Regions from separate parts of the Marinobacterium aestuarii genome, predicted to be linked through region 1. Evidence: predicted binding sites of a transcription regulator. Region 1 holds the regulator's gene; the other holds the start of a gene.
What was found. Region 1 encodes sigma-54, which starts transcription at its own class of promoters, with help from an activator protein. Its sites were predicted from a motif close to TGGCACNNNNNTTGCTNT; they were not measured.

Region 1 (7,420 bases):
CAGGCCTGTGTTCTCGCCGGACAGTGGGTGCTTGCGCCGCGTGGCGCTGTAGCGTTTGAGCAGCGTCGGGTCCGAGGCGTCCAGGTAAAGGACCTCGGTATTGACCTCGGCATAGCGGGTGCGCATCTTCTTGAGCAACTTGGGGAACTGACGCAGGTTGCTCAACAGGTTGCGGGCATCAATGCTGACCGCCAGTTTCTCCGGCGGCATAGGGTCCTTCAGCATTTGCTCGATCAGGCTGGGCAGCAGCAGGGCAGGAAGGTTGTCGATACAGTAGAAATCGACATCTTCCAGTGCTTGGAGCGCGGTGCTTTTGCCGGAGCCGGACAGGCCGCTGATGACCACCAGTTTCATGCTGGAGCCATCAGGCGGGATGCTGTGGGGGTAAGCAGGGCCTGTGACATGGGATTTGTACTCAGTGCGATGCCAGACGCAGGGCAGTATCGAATAGCTGCTGGTCAGAAGTGGTATCGCGAAGCGCTGTCAGTACTTCTGCGCGGCTGAAGAGTTCGGCCAGCATGGCCAGGGTTTGCAAATGTTCATCGCTGGCCTCGGAGGGCACCAGCAGTACAAAAAGAAGGTCCACCGGCTGGTTGTCGATGGCGTCAAAATCAATAGGTTCAGCGAGCTTGATCATCATGCCGCTGGCCTGGGTAGCGTTCTCAAGCCGGCAGTGTGGAATGGCGATGCCGCTGCCAATACCGGTGCTGCCAAGCCGTTCCCGGCCAATCAGGCCGCTGAAGATTTCTTCAGCGGCCAGCCCTTGTGCCTGCTCGGCGATCAAGTTACTGGCTGTTTCCAGTACACGTTTTTTGCTGCCCCCATCAAGGTTGCAGAATGTCAGAGCGGGGGTCAGCAGTTCATGCAGATACATGGGCTTATTTGTTTACCGTTATTTGTGGTTTTTGGTTTTTTCTTTGTGCTTGATGATTTGACGGTCAAGCTTGTCGGTCAGACCATCAATGGCGGCGTACATGTCCTGGTGTTCGTGAGTCGCAAACAACTTGCCTCCTGCAAGGTGAACATCGGCTTCGGCCTGCTGACGCAGCTTTTCTACACTCAGGGTAACCTGGACATTGGTGATGTTATCGAAGTGCCGCTCAAGCTTGCCGAATTTACTATGTACATACTCGTGCAGTGCATCGGTAAGTTCGACGTGATGTCCTGTGATGTTGATCTGCATAGTTTTCTCCTAGTCAACAGCGGCGAAAGATCGCCTTGTTTGCATCTCAATTAAACCAGACGCTTGCGCTCATTAGAAGGTGCAATATTCATTGCTTCACGGTATTTCGCCACTGTACGCCTGGCGACTTGAAAACCCTGCTCGTCAAGCAGCGTGGCGATCTTGCTGTCGCTCAGTGGTTTGGTGGTACTTTCCGCTGCCACCAGGCGCTTTATCAGCGCCCGAATGGCGGTGGAAGAGGCGGCGCCGCCGTCGCTGGTACCGACGTGGCTGGAGAAAAAATACTTCAGCTCGAAGATGCCCCGGGGGGTGTGCATGTACTTCTGGGTGGTGACCCGGGAGATTGTGGACTCATGCATCTCGACGGCCTCGGCGATGTCATGCAGCACCAGCGGCTGCATGGCCTCTTCGCCCTGCTCGAGAAAGCCCTCCTGGCGAACGACGATTTCCCGCGATACCTTCAGCAGGGTTTCGTTGCGGCTCTGCAGGCTCTTGATGAACCAGCGTGCTTCCTGCAGGTGGTTCTTCAGATAGGTGTTGTCGGAGCTGTTGTCGGCGCGTCGGATCAGATCCGAGTACTGGGTGTTGATGCGCAGGCGCGGCGCTGTGTCGGGGTTGAGCGCGACCGTCCAGAAGCCCTTGACCTTGGTGACCACAACATCGGGTATCACATATTCGGCGGTGCTGGTGGTGATGCTGGCGCCGGGCTGTGGGTTCAGGCTCTGAATCAGCAGTATGACTTCCTGCAGCTGGTGTTCTTTCAGCCTTGTGCGGCGCAGCAGCTGTTTGTAATCCCGGCTGCCAAGCAGCTGGATAAACTCGCTGACCACGCGAATTGCTTCCTTGCGCCAGGGAGTCGACTCCGGTAGCTGACGCAGCTGAATGGCCAGGCATTCGCCCAGATCCCGGCCGCCGACGCCGGCGGGATCGAACTGCTGGATACGGTGCAGTACGGTTTCGATATCGTCGGAGTCGACGTCTTCGAAATCCTCCGGGTTTTCCTGCTTGAAGTGTTCCAGCAGTTCATCCAGAGATATACGCAGGTAACCGTTGGCATCGATGCCATCGACAATGCCTGTGGCGATAAAACGGTCCAGGTCGCTCATGGGTGTCAGGTTAAGCTGCCACTCCAGATGATCCTGCAGCGTTTCCTCCGCCGTATCATTGGACTCCATGCTGCCGTCGTCATCGCGGGCCGGGCCGCTGGGCTGGCTGCTCTGAAAGGTGTCGTCCCAGGAACTGTCGGTGCCAAGCTCCTCGGGGATGTCGTCATTCCAGCTGTCTTCGGCCTGGGGGCTGTCGTCGCTGGCGGAGTTTTCCGCACTGGCGCGTTCGCCCTCGCTCTCGCTGGCCTTTTGTGGCGCCTCGGAGTTCTGGTGCTCGTTGTAATCGGCATCCGCTGCTTCGTCGTGATCCTCGTCGGAGGACTCGAGCATGGGATTGTTTTCGAGCGCTTCCTGAATTTCCTGCTGGAGGTCGAGTGTCGACAACTGCAGCAGGCGAATGGCCTGCTGTAACTGGGGCGTCATGGTCAGGTGCTGACCAATTTTTAGGTGGAGCCCTTGCTTCATAGAAAGACTGCGTTATCTGTGGGAGTGGGTCGAGTTGCTGTGCATTATATGCCTAACCGGGGGCGGGCGTCGTCTATCTGTCAGGCAGACTGAAGAAACACCGCCGCGGTGGTCATGCAGCGCCAAAAAAAGAGATATCACCCAGTCCGGGCTTAAAGCCTGAATTGTTCGCCCAGGTAGGCGGCCTTGACCTGCTTGTTGGCGATGATGTCCGCCGGTGTGCCCTGGGCCAGAATGCCGCCTTCGCTGACGATATAGGCGTGTTCGCAGATGTCGAGGGTTTCGCGCACATTGTGATCGGTGATCAGGACGCCGATGCCCTTGGTCTGCAGGTGGCGGATGGTGTTCTTGATATCGTTGACCGAAATGGGGTCCACCCCGGCAAAGGGCTCGTCGAGCAGAATAAAGGTCGGCTCGGTGGCCAGGCAGCGGGCAATCTCGACCCGGCGACGCTCGCCGCCGGACAGCGCCATGCCGAGGCTGTCGCGGATGTGCACAATGTGGAATTCTTCCAGCAATTGCTCAAGACGCTGCTCGCGGCCGGCGCGGTCAAGATCCTTGCGGGTCTCGAGGATGGCCATCAGGTTGTCACGCACGCTGAGCTTGCGAAAAATGGACGCTTCCTGGGGCAGGTAGCCCAGTCCCTTGCGGGCACGGCCGTGCATCGGCAGGGAGGTGATGTCCTGGTCGTTGAGCAGTACCTGGCCCTGATCGGCGTTAACGAGCCCGACAATCATGTAGAAGCAGGTGGTCTTGCCGGCCCCGTTGGGGCCCAGCAGCCCCGTAATCTGGCCGCTTTTCAGGCTCAGTGAAACATCCCGTACAACGGCCCGGCCCTTGTAGCTTTTGGCCAGCTGGCGCGCTTCCAGTGTGCTGGTCATTGCGCCGCCCCTTTGGGCTGGATGACCATCTGCACACGGCCCTGGCCGCCTTCGCCGCTGAAGGCGTTGACCAGGGATTTGTCGAGGTTGTAAACGATCTTCTGCCCGGTAAAGGTGTCTTTCTGCTGCACCACCCGGGCCTTGCCGGTGATGGTGATTTCCTGGCGATTGACCTGGTAGTCCATGCGCTCGCCATAGGCATTGGTCACCGGCTTGTCTTTGGCCGCCTGTTGCTCGAACTTGACATCCCCCGTGGCCAGAATGCGATTGACGCCGGATTCGCTGCGGTGCAGGTCAACATTGCGGGCGTTGATTTTCAACGTGCCCTGGGCAATCTCGACATTGCCGCTATAGGTGGTGATGCCGGTGTTGTCATCGATGGTGGCGGTGTCGGCGCTGACATGGATCGGCTGGTTGCGATCGGTCGGCAGGGCCAGACTGGTGCCGGAAAGACTCAGGGACAGCAGGGCTGCCAGCCAGAGGCGGGTATTATTTGGTTTCATAGCGTCCCTCGACATCGGACAGTAGCTCGACTTGGCGGCTATTCAGGTAAGCCTTCATGCCATTGGCCCGGGTTTCACCCCCCTGGCTGAACAGCGTGACGGCGGTGTCTGTTTCGATAAATTGTTCTGATGGCATCAGGGTCAGTGCTTCGGTTTCCAGCCGCAGCGGTGTGCTGCTGGCGCCTTTGTCACTGCTGCTCTGTACGCGCACGGCGCCGTTGAGCCGGACCTGCTCGTCACTGTCCTGCATCCGGCCCTGCTGGGCGCTGATCAGCACCTCGCCCCGACTATCGTTGCGAAACAGCACTATGTCCGGCGTCCGGGCGCGCAGTTCGCCGGGCTGCGGGTAGTGTTCGAGCTGCGGCGATCTGAGCTCCTGATGCAGCTGTCCGCGGGCATCGAACTGGCGAATGGTGGCATCGCGCAGATAGTAGTCCGTATCGGCGCTGCCTGGTGTTAGCTCGGGTGCTGCTGCCTCAGTGGGGGCGCGATCGGCCCCCCAGTAAAGCAGTATTGGTGCCAGCAGGGCGGTGGCGAGGATAAGACGCGTCCGGCTGCTCAACATGATCTAGAGGTACTCGCTAATAAGGGACTCGAGCTGGCCACGGGCGCTGAGTATCTGCTCGCAGAATTCGCGTCCCGCGCCTGCGCCGCCTGCCCGCTGGGTGCACCAGTGTGCATGCTGCAGCATCAGCGGATGGCCGTTGGGAACTGTAGCGCCAAAGGCGACGGCGCGAATGGCTGCAAGATCCGGCCAGTCATCGCCGATATAGGCGGTGGTGTCGCTGTCGTGCGCCGTCTGGGCCCAGATTTCCTTGAGTGCGACCAGCTTGTCTTCACGCCCCTGCAGCAGATGGGTAATGCCCAGTGCCTTGGCACGCATTTCCACCTGGGGTGAGCGGCGACCGGTAATAATGGCGGTTTCGATGCCGGCCTGCTGCAGCAGCTTGATGCCCAGGCCGTCCAGGGTATTGAAGCTTTTTACTTCGGAGCCATCGGGGAGGAAATCAAGATGACCGTCGGTCAGCACGCCGTCGACGTCAAACACCGCCAGGGTAACCTTGCGCAGGCGTTCAACCAGTTCACTGGGTAGTGACGCAGAGGGGTTGTAAAGGCTCATCAGATCACTCCTGCCTTGAGCATGTCGTGCATGTTCAGGGCGCCGACCGGGCGACGGTTCTCGTCCACCACCAGCAGGGCGTTGATCTGGCGTGACTGCATCACCTGCAACGCCTCGGCGGCCAAAATGCCGGCGGCGACCGTGGTGCAGTCCGGTGTCATGACCTCGCTGATGGGCGTGTTCTTCAGGTCGATGTCGCGATCCAGAGTGCGGCGCAGGTCACCGTCGGTAAAGAGACCGCACAGGCGGCCTTCGCTATCGGTCACCGCGGTCATGCCCAGGCGCTTGCGGGTTACTTCCAGCAGCGTCTGATTAATCGAAGTATCGCTGCTGACGCAAGGGATATCGTCGCCGGTGTGCATCAGGTCGCTGACCTTGAGCAGCAGGCGGCGCCCCAAACTGCCGCCGGGGTGGGAAAAGGCAAAGTCTTCGGCGCTGAAACCGCGGGCTTCCAGCAGGGCGATGGCCAGGGCATCTCCCATCACCAGCTGAGCCGTGGTGCTGGACGTTGGCGCCAGGCCCAGGGGGCAGGCTTCGCGCTCGACACCGATATGCAGGCTGGCATCCGAGGCCTGGGCCATGGTGGAGTTGGGGTTGGCCGTAATGCTGATCAGGGGGGCATTCATGCGTTTGATCAGGGGTAAAATGGTCACGACTTCAGAGGTTTCGCCGGAGTTGGATAGAGCAATAACCACATCCTTGCTGGTAATCATGCCCATATCGCCGTGGCTGGCTTCACCCGGGTGAACAAAAAACGCCGGGGTGCCCGTGCTGGCGAGGGTTGCGGCTATCTTGTTGCCGATATGGCCGGACTTGCCCATGCCGGTCACGATCACGCGGCCCTCGCAGCCAAGCAGCAGGTCGCAGGCGCGGGTGAAATCGCCGTTCAGGTGATTGAGCAGGTCGGATACAGCGTCACGCTCCAGTTCGATGGTGCGGCGTGCGGTGCTGAGATAGTCGAAGGGTTCGCTCATCGAATTCGGCCTTGCGGGTTGTTAAATGGTCGTGGCTTTCAAAATACGCACAGTGTACAGCAGTGCCGGTCACAGTGCCGCTCAGAGCAGGGCCGGATTTTCGGCACTGAATGCATGACGGAGCGGCACGGACAGCTCCCGGCAGCGGCCTGGATCTGGCTGCACACTAAGGCACAGGCCCCGTGGCAGGCTGCGCAGGGCATCTATTAGAACAGAATGGCAAGTCCGTGCAAGCGTGGAGCCGGAAATCAGGCCCTGTGGGCGCCGTTGCCTAAGTAAAATTTCCGGTTTGTGCGCCGCAATGATATATTTCAGCCTTTTAATCTGCCAGGGCGAATATCACGGCAGGCTCAAGGCTGACCTGCTGCTTCATATATGGAAAACATCGAAGATTTCACAATCAATATCAGTAACCTGAGTTTCTCCCGTGGTGAACGTAGCATCTTCCGCGATCTGAACATGCAGATCCCGCGCGGCAAGATCACTGCGATCATGGGGCCTTCGGGGACAGGTAAAACCACCTTGCTGAAACTGATCGGGGGCCAGCTGCTGCCCGATACCGGACGCATTGAGCTTGAGGGTGACAATATTCCCACGCTGTCGCGGGCGGACCTGTTCGAGGTGCGCGCGCGCATGGGCATGCTGTTTCAGAGCGGAGCCCTGTTCACCGACATGACGGTGTTCGAGAATGTGGCCTTTCCGCTGCGGGTGCATACCGATCTGCCTCAGGACATGATCCGTGATGTGGTGCTGATGAAGCTGCAGGCCGTGGGTCTGCGCGGTGCCCAGGATCTGATGCCCAGCGAACTGTCCGGTGGCATGGCGCGGCGCGTGGCGCTGGCGCGGGCCATAGTGCTGGATCCGCATATCGTTATGTATGACGAACCCTTCACCGGGCAGGACCCCATCGCCATGGGGGTACTGGTCAATCTGATCCGGCGTCTGAACCAGGCGCTGGGGCATACCAGCATTATCGTTTCACACGACATTCAGGAAACCCTTGGTATAGCTGATTACATCTATCTGGTATCGGGGGGTTCGGTGATTGCCAGCGGCACTCCGGCCGAACTGCGGGCCGATGAGTCCGAACAGGTGAAACAGTTTATGCACGGGTTGCCGGACGGTCCTGTAGCATTCCATTTTCCGGCCGGTGACTACCAGGCCGAATTGATGAAAGGGTCGTAAAGG
Region 2 (7,420 bases), 670 kb from region 1:
GCACTAGCGCACGACGGCGTTTTTGTCCCAGGAAATGCGGCTCTGCAGCAGCTGCATGGCGCGATCGAGCATAAAACCGATGATGCCGATCACCAGGACCGCGACCATGATGCGCCCGAGGGAGTCGGAGCTGCCGTTCTGAAACTCGTCCCAGACGAACTTGCCGAGCCCCGGGTTCTGCGCCAGCATTTCGGCGGCGATCAGCACCATCCAGGCGATGCCCAGCGACAGTCGCAGGCCGGTAAACATGGCAGGAATCGAGGCCGGAATGGCGATCTTGAGAACGTGGGTCATGAACGGCAGGCGCAGCACCTTGCTGACGTTTTTAAGGTCCTGGCTGATGCTCGACACCCCCACGGCGGTATTGATCAGCGTTGGCCACAGGCTGCACAGGGACACCGTGATCAGCGAGGTAACAAAGGACTTGGCAAACATGGGGTCGTCGGAGACGTAAAGCGCGCTGACCACCATGGTGACCAGGGGTAGCCAGGCCAGGGGGGAGACCGGCTTGAACAGCTGAATCAGCGGATTAAGCGCCGCGTACAGGGTGCCGTTGAGGCCGATCAGGATGCCCAGCGGAATGGCGATCAGGCTGGCCAGGGCAAAGCCTGCCAGTACCGTGACCAGGCTGGTGCCGATTTGATCGACAAAGGTGGGTTTGCCGGTGTAGTTGCGCAGCCGTACCTCGGCGCCGGGGTCCTTGGCCAGAGTGGCGGCATTGCGCTTTTCCTGGCGCTCCATAAAGGCGGCTTCGCGGCCGCGCTCGCGCTGGTGGTCGGCGATCAGGCCAAAGGACTGTTCATACACCTGGGTCGGGCCTGGGAACTTGCCCAGCGAAGTATCGATATTGCGCGCGGCTATATGCCAGGCGAACACAAACACCAGCAGGCCGAGCAGCGGCAGCAGCAGGGCACGGGCGATGCGAGTGACGCTGTCGGCACTGGGTGCGCGCAGTGACAGGCGCAGCCGGCGGGCCTTTAGAGGGTGACTTTGGGGACTTGTAGTGCTCACGGTTATTGCTCCACAACGGAGGCGCAGGCGTGCTGCCTGCGCCGGTTAAGCTCAGATTTTGTCGTCGCCCTTGAGGCCGATACCGAATTTTTTCAGGTAGTCGTTGGGGCTGTGGCCGTCGTAGGTGATGCCATCTATAAAGTGGGTCTGGGGCGCGCGGTAGCCATCTTCAGTGCCGAAGTCCGGGAACTCGGAGGCCTCCATCTTGCCTTCCTCGATCAGGGACTGGGCCGCCTGGGCGTAGATGTCCGGGCGATAGACCTTCTTGGCGATATCCATAAACCAGCTGTCCGGCTTGGCATCCTCGATCTGGCCCCAGCGGCGCATCTGTGTCAGGTACCAGATGGCGTCCGAGTAGTAGGGGTAGGTGGCGTTATGGCGGAAGAAGACGTTGAAATCGGGCACCTCGCGTATGTCACCTTTTTCGTATTCGAAGGTACCGGTCATGGAATTGGCGATAACTTCATAATCAGCACCGACATATTCAGGCCGGGACAAAATCTCAACGGCTTCGGGGCGGTTACCGTTGTCGTTGGCGTCCAGCCACTTGGCGGCACGGATCATGGCCTTGACGACGCGCAGGTGGGTGTTGGGGTTGGCATCGGCCCAGGCCTTGGATACGCCGAACACTTTTTCGGGGTTGTCCTTCCAGATTTCGTAATCGGTGATGATGGGCACGCCTATGCCCTTGAATACCGCCTGCTGGTTCCAGGGCTCACCGACGCAGTAGCCATGAATGGTGCCGGCTTCGAGTGTGGCGGGCATCTGTGGCGGCGGCGTGACCGACAGCAGGGCATCGGCACTGAGCTGGCCGCTGATATCACCCTTGTGGGGCGCATAGAAGCCGGGGTGTATGCCACCGGCGGCGAGCCAGTAGCGCAGCTCGTAGTTATGGGTCGAGACCGGGAAGACCATGCCCATGTTGAAGGGCTTGCCTTGGGCCTTGAATTCGTCGACCACCGGTTTCAGGTAATCGGCCTTGATGGGGTGTACCGGCCGGCCGTCGGCATCCTTGGGGATATGCGGCTTCATGCGCTCCCAGATATCGTTGGAGACGGTGATGCCGTTGCCGTTAAGGTCCATGCTGAAGGCGGTAATGATATGGGCCTGGGTGCCGTAGCCGATGGTCGCCCCCAGTGGCTGGCCCGCCAGCATATGGGCACCGTCGAGCTGGCCGTCGATCACGCGGTCCAGCAGTACCTTCCAGTTGGCCTGGGCTTCGACCTGTACGAACAGGCCTTCATCCTCGAAATAGCCCTTTTCGTAGGCGATGGCCAGCGGCGCCATGTCGGTGAGCTTGATAAAACCGAATTTCAGGTCTTCCTTTTCAGGCGGGCCTATTGCGGCCTGGGCCAGACTGAGGGTCATGAGGGATGACAGCGACAGGGCGCCGGCGGTGATCATCGCCTGCTTAAGCAGGGTGCGACGGGGGCGGACGGAGGTGGTGCTCGGGGCGGTGTTGAGTGGCATGGTCTGGCTCCTTGAATTGCAAACAAAAAGGCGCCTGCAACGGGACCAAATACGTGTCCCGCTACAGGCGCCTTTGCCTGAAACTGCTTTTTAACAAAACTGTTCAGGATATTGCATAAGCCGTGCCACAAATTTAAATCATTGAAATATATGGATTAAATTATGTTGCGTGATTTTTGTGCGCTCTGTTGTGCACTGCGGCAAGTCAGTGGTGCTGGCGTGCTGCACTCTTATTGCTCAGCCGTTACAGGCTGGGCGCTCGGATCGAAGCGCCTGTCTTTGGGCAGGCTGAGGGGGCCCTGGTTGCCGGCAACCTCCCAGGGGCTGTCGTGCATGCCTTCAAGCTTGCTGTCGTTCAGCGGCAGGTTGAGCTGCAGGGCGGCGCTGGCCAGGCGAAAGTGGCTGCTGTCGTAGGTCGAGCGCGCCAGTTCATCCAGTTCTGCACCGCTGCGGGGGCTGGGCTGGCCCTGCTGTATTTGCTCCAGCAGCCAGCGTGCCTGGGACTGCCAGGGGAAGTTGGCGGCACTGCCAAAGAACTGATGCCGGCCGATACCGGGATCCGGTGTTATCAGACCGGCGCCCAGGTACTGTGGCTGGCCCAGAATGTCGAGCATGCGGCTGCGATTGCCGGCTTCATCCAGCCAGGCGCAGGCTCGCAGCAGTGCCATGATGAGCAGCTGCAGGCTGTCCGGGTGCTGGCGGGCCCAGTGGGCGGTGGTGCCCAGCACCTTGTCGGGCGCGTTATGCCAGATCTGGTGGCCGCTGATCAGCACGCGGCCGACCTGTTGTTGCTGGGCGACACTGTTCCAGGGCTCGCCGGCGCAAAACGCATCGATCAGGCCGCGCTTGAGTGCATCCACCATCTGGGGCGGCGGCACCACCACCTGGCGAATGCGCTGCAGGTCGATACCGCAGGCGTTGAGCCAGTAACGCAGCAGAAAGCTGTGCATCGAGTGGGTATACACGGTGGCGAAGGTGGGGCGCTCTTGGGGATGTTCGCGCAGGTACCAGGCCAGGGCCGCGCCTGCGCAGGCGGGGTCGGTGCCGAAATCCGGCGCCTGTTGCAGGGCTTCATGGAGCGCACTGCTTAGGGTAATGGCATTGCCGTTGAGGCCCAGACCCATGGTGCAGACCAGCGGGTTCTGGCCGTAGCCGAGCCCCAGGGCTGCGGCCAGCGGAATGCCCGCCGGCATCTGGGCGGCATCCAGCAGGCCCAGCTGCACCTTGTCGCGGATGCTGGCCCAAGAGGCCTCCTTGCTCAGGCTGACGTCCAGGCCGCAGTCGCGGAAGTATCCCAGTTCCAGCGCCAGGATCAGCGGGCAGGCGTCGATCAGGGGCACGAAGCCCAGTGTCAGTTGCGGTTTTTCCGGTGCCGGCAAAGGGCTGGGCAATCTAAGGTCAGGCATAGCGGGTATCCATATTGGGTCGGATGCAAACGGTGCGCCGCGGTCGGGGCGGGCAGCGTGTTCAGATCAGATGATTTCCATCACGGCAATAATGTTGCGGGCGATTTCGGCCAGCGGCTTTTGCTGATCCATCGCCATGCGGCGCATCGCCTTGAAGGCTTCGTCTTCAGGGCATTTGTGACGTTTCATCACCAGGCCCTTGGCCTTTTCGATCAGTTTTCGATCGGCCAGCTCCGAGCGTGCCTCGACCAGCTCGCGACGCAACGCCTGGAACTCGCGAAAACGCGCGGCGGCGACATCCAGAATCGAGCTGATGCGGCCAAATTCAAGCCCGTCGACCACGTAGGCGCTGACGCCGGAGCGGATGGCCTTTGAAATGGTATCGCTGTCGCCCTGTTCGGCGAACATGACCACCGGGCGCGGTGAACGGTCATTCAGCAGCGCCATGTTTTCCAGCACATCCCGGCTGGGGGAGTCCAGATCGATAATGATCATGTCGGGGTGAAGCTCCTCCACCCGGTCGGCCAGCAGATCGGTATTGTCCAGTCGTGCCAGCACCTCATATCCCTGATCGCGCAGCGACTGTTCAAGCAGCGCGGCTCGGCCACGATCCTCATCAATCACCAATACTTTTATCGATGGAGGGCTTTTCATTCTAACGGGGGCTCCTGGGTGCATTCAGTCAGGCAAACAAAATCCTGTGACTGAAAATATATGCATGAAACATGCCTTTCTTGCGATAAATTTTCGACGCCGTCAGGGATGTCCGCCGGTACTTGACTGTCCCAAGTCTGGGTGCGGCGTTATAATGCGCGTCATTTCGCTAACTCGATTATAGCTTTCAGGATAACGATGACAGTACGTACCCGCGTAGCTCCGTCCCCGACCGGCGATCCCCATGTCGGCACCGCCTTTATAGCCCTGTTCAATCTGGCCTTCGCGCGCCAGCACGGCGGGCAGTTTATTTTGCGCATCGAGGACACGGATCAGGCGCGCAGTACGCCGGAATCCGAGCAGATGATTCTGGATTCCCTGCGCTGGCTGGGGCTGGACTGGGACGAAGGTCCCGATGTCGGCGGCCCCCACGGTCCGTACCGTCAGAGCGAGCGTGGCGATATCTACAAGAACTTCGCGCTGGAACTGGTGGAGAAGGGCAAGGCCTTTCTGTGCTATCGCACACCTGAAGAGCTGGATGCACTGCGTGAAGCCCGTCGGGCTGCCGGCGGTCATACCGCGCTGAAGCAGAGTGATCTGGCGCTGCCGGCGGCTGAAGTGGAGCAGCGCGCGGCCCAGGGGCTGCCCTACGTGATTCGCATGGTGGTGCCTGAAGGCGAGGGCGCCTGCCAGATCGACGATCTGTTGCGCGGCACCATCGAGCTGGACTGGGGCATGGTGGATGCGCAGATTCTGCTCAAGTCCGATGGCATGCCGACTTACCATCTGGCCAACGTGGTGGATGATCACCTGATGGAGATCACCCACGTGATTCGTGGCGAGGAGTGGATCAACTCGGCACCCAAGCACAAGCTGCTGTATGAATACTTCGGCTGGGACATGCCGGTACTCTGCCATATGCCGCTGCTGCGCAACCCCGACAAGTCCAAACTGTCCAAGCGCAAGAACCCGACCAGCATCCTGTACTACCAGCGCATGGGTTTCCTGCCTGAGGCGCTGCTCAACTACCTGGGTCGCATGGGCTGGTCCATGCCGGATGAACAGGAGAAGTTCTCGCGCGACGAAATGTTCGCTAACTTCGATATTCAGCGCGTGTCCCTGGGCGGGCCTGTCTTCGATCAGGAAAAGCTCAGCTGGCTTAATGGCCTCTGGCTGCGCGAAGACCTGAGTCCGGAGCAGTTTGCCGAGCGCTTCCAGCAGTGGGCGCTGAACCCGCAGTACCTGATGCAGATTCTGCCGCTGATTCAGCAGCGCGTCGAAAAGCTGTCGGATGTGGCGCCCCTGGCGGGCTTCTTCCTGTCGGGCATGATCGATCTGGATGAATCCAGCTTTGCACACAAGTCCCTGCAGATTGAAGACGTGCGCAAGATTCTGCAGTTTGCCTCCTGGCAGATAGATACCGAGTCTGTCTGGACCAAGGATCAGCTCTTTACCGAACTCAAGGCGCTGGCCGATGGCATGGGCTTCAAGATCCGTGACTTCCTGTTCCCGCTGTTTATCGCCATTGCCGGCACCAGTCAGACGGTGTCCGTGATGGACGCCATGGCGATCCTTGGGCCGGACATGAGTCGCGCCCGCGTGCGTCATGCGCTCAATATCATTGGCGGGCCTTCGAAGAAGGAAGGCAAGCGCTGGGAGAAGGAATTTGCGGCGCTAAAGGCTGAGGGTTGATTAACAGAGTGCGCCGGGACGCATAGTCCTGGTCCGTCCAAACCCCGCTGCGGCGGGGTTTTTGCGTTCTGTGTCAGGCATGAGTGGCGCCTGATCAGGCTGGACGGCTGCCCGTAGTGGGCTAGTCTCAATGGACTTACTCACTTGGCGGAACAGTCACCATGAGCATACAGGTTGCAATTATTCAGAAGCCCCCGGTATTGCTGGATCTCAGGGCGACACTGGAGCGCGCCCTCGAAAGTATCGAGGAGGCGGCAACACAGGGGGCTCGGCTTGTGGTTTTCCCGGAGGCCTATCTTCCCGGTTACCCAACCTGGATCTGGCGGCTGCGACCCGGTGGTGACATGGCGCTGGGAAATCGTCTGCATGCTCAGCTTGTTGCCAACGCGGTTGATCTGGAGTCTGGTGGTCTTGAGTGCATATGCGAGGCGGCAGCAAGGCACAATATGGTGGTGGTTATGGGGCTCAACGAACGGGATAGCCGATACAGCGGTTCCACCCTGTTCAATACGGTGGTTGTCATTGGGCCTGATGGCAAGATTCTGAATCGGCATAGAAAGCTGATGCCCACCAATCCTGAACGTATGGTATGGGGCGCCGGCGATGGCTCCGGCCTGAACGTAGTCGATACCCCGGTCGGGCGTATTGGCTGTCTGATCTGCTGGGAAAGCTACATGCCGCTTGCGCGTTTCGCGCTCTATGCCCAGAACATCGACCTTTATATAGCCCCGACCTGGGATAGCGGCGAAACCTGGCTGGCGTCAATGAACCATATCGCGCGTGAGGGCGGCTGCTGGGTGCTCAGCACCGCAACCGCCATGCAGACTGGCGACATTCCGGACTCTTTCCCGGATCGAGATCTGTTGTACAGTGCGGATGAATGGATCAATCCGGGGGATGCCGTTGTCATCAAGCCCTTTGGCGGCGTTGTGGCCGGCCCGCTGCATCGGGAAAAAGGCATTCTGTATGCGCAGATTGATCCAGACGCTGCTCGCGAGGCCCGCAAATCCCTGGACGTGGCGGGGCATTACGGTCGCCCCGATATCTTTAGTCTTGAGGTGGATCGTGGCGTCAAGCCGCCATTGACGTTCAAGTAGTAGGGTAGCTGTTTGCTATTGCCTGCATTTGCATCCTTAAGGGCGCCTTGTTGTCCGCAGATCCGGCTCAATCTGAGCGTTGTTTAACCA

Region 2: a site for sigma-54 is predicted at 2,592-2,609, ahead of A8C75_RS08740 (CmpA/NrtA family ABC transporter substrate-binding protein). Genes of this name have one in related genera too.

The regions. Positions count from the first base shown of each region.
Region 1 covers NZ_CP015839.1:1,310,882-1,318,301, forward strand. The annotation lists gene rapZ (RNase adapter RapZ) at 1-354, opposite strand, end outside; gene ptsN (PTS IIA-like nitrogen regulatory protein PtsN) at 416-874, opposite strand; gene hpf (ribosome hibernation promoting factor) at 893-1,183, opposite strand; gene A8C75_RS05785 (RNA polymerase factor sigma-54) at 1,234-2,754, opposite strand; gene lptB (LPS export ABC transporter ATP-binding protein) at 2,907-3,635, opposite strand; gene lptA (lipopolysaccharide transport periplasmic protein LptA) at 3,632-4,138, opposite strand; gene lptC (LPS export ABC transporter periplasmic protein LptC) at 4,125-4,703, opposite strand; gene A8C75_RS05805 (KdsC family phosphatase) at 4,707-5,258, opposite strand; gene A8C75_RS05810 (KpsF/GutQ family sugar-phosphate isomerase) at 5,258-6,232, opposite strand; gene A8C75_RS05815 (ATP-binding cassette domain-containing protein) at 6,608-7,417, shown strand.
Region 2 covers NZ_CP015839.1:1,976,402-1,983,821, forward strand. The annotation lists gene A8C75_RS08735 (ABC transporter permease) at 4-960, opposite strand; gene A8C75_RS08740 (CmpA/NrtA family ABC transporter substrate-binding protein) at 1,063-2,379, opposite strand; gene A8C75_RS08745 (CmpA/NrtA family ABC transporter substrate-binding protein) at 2,712-3,887, opposite strand; gene A8C75_RS08750 (ANTAR domain-containing response regulator) at 3,954-4,541, opposite strand; gene gltX (glutamate--tRNA ligase) at 4,740-6,233, shown strand; gene A8C75_RS08760 (carbon-nitrogen hydrolase family protein) at 6,395-7,330, shown strand.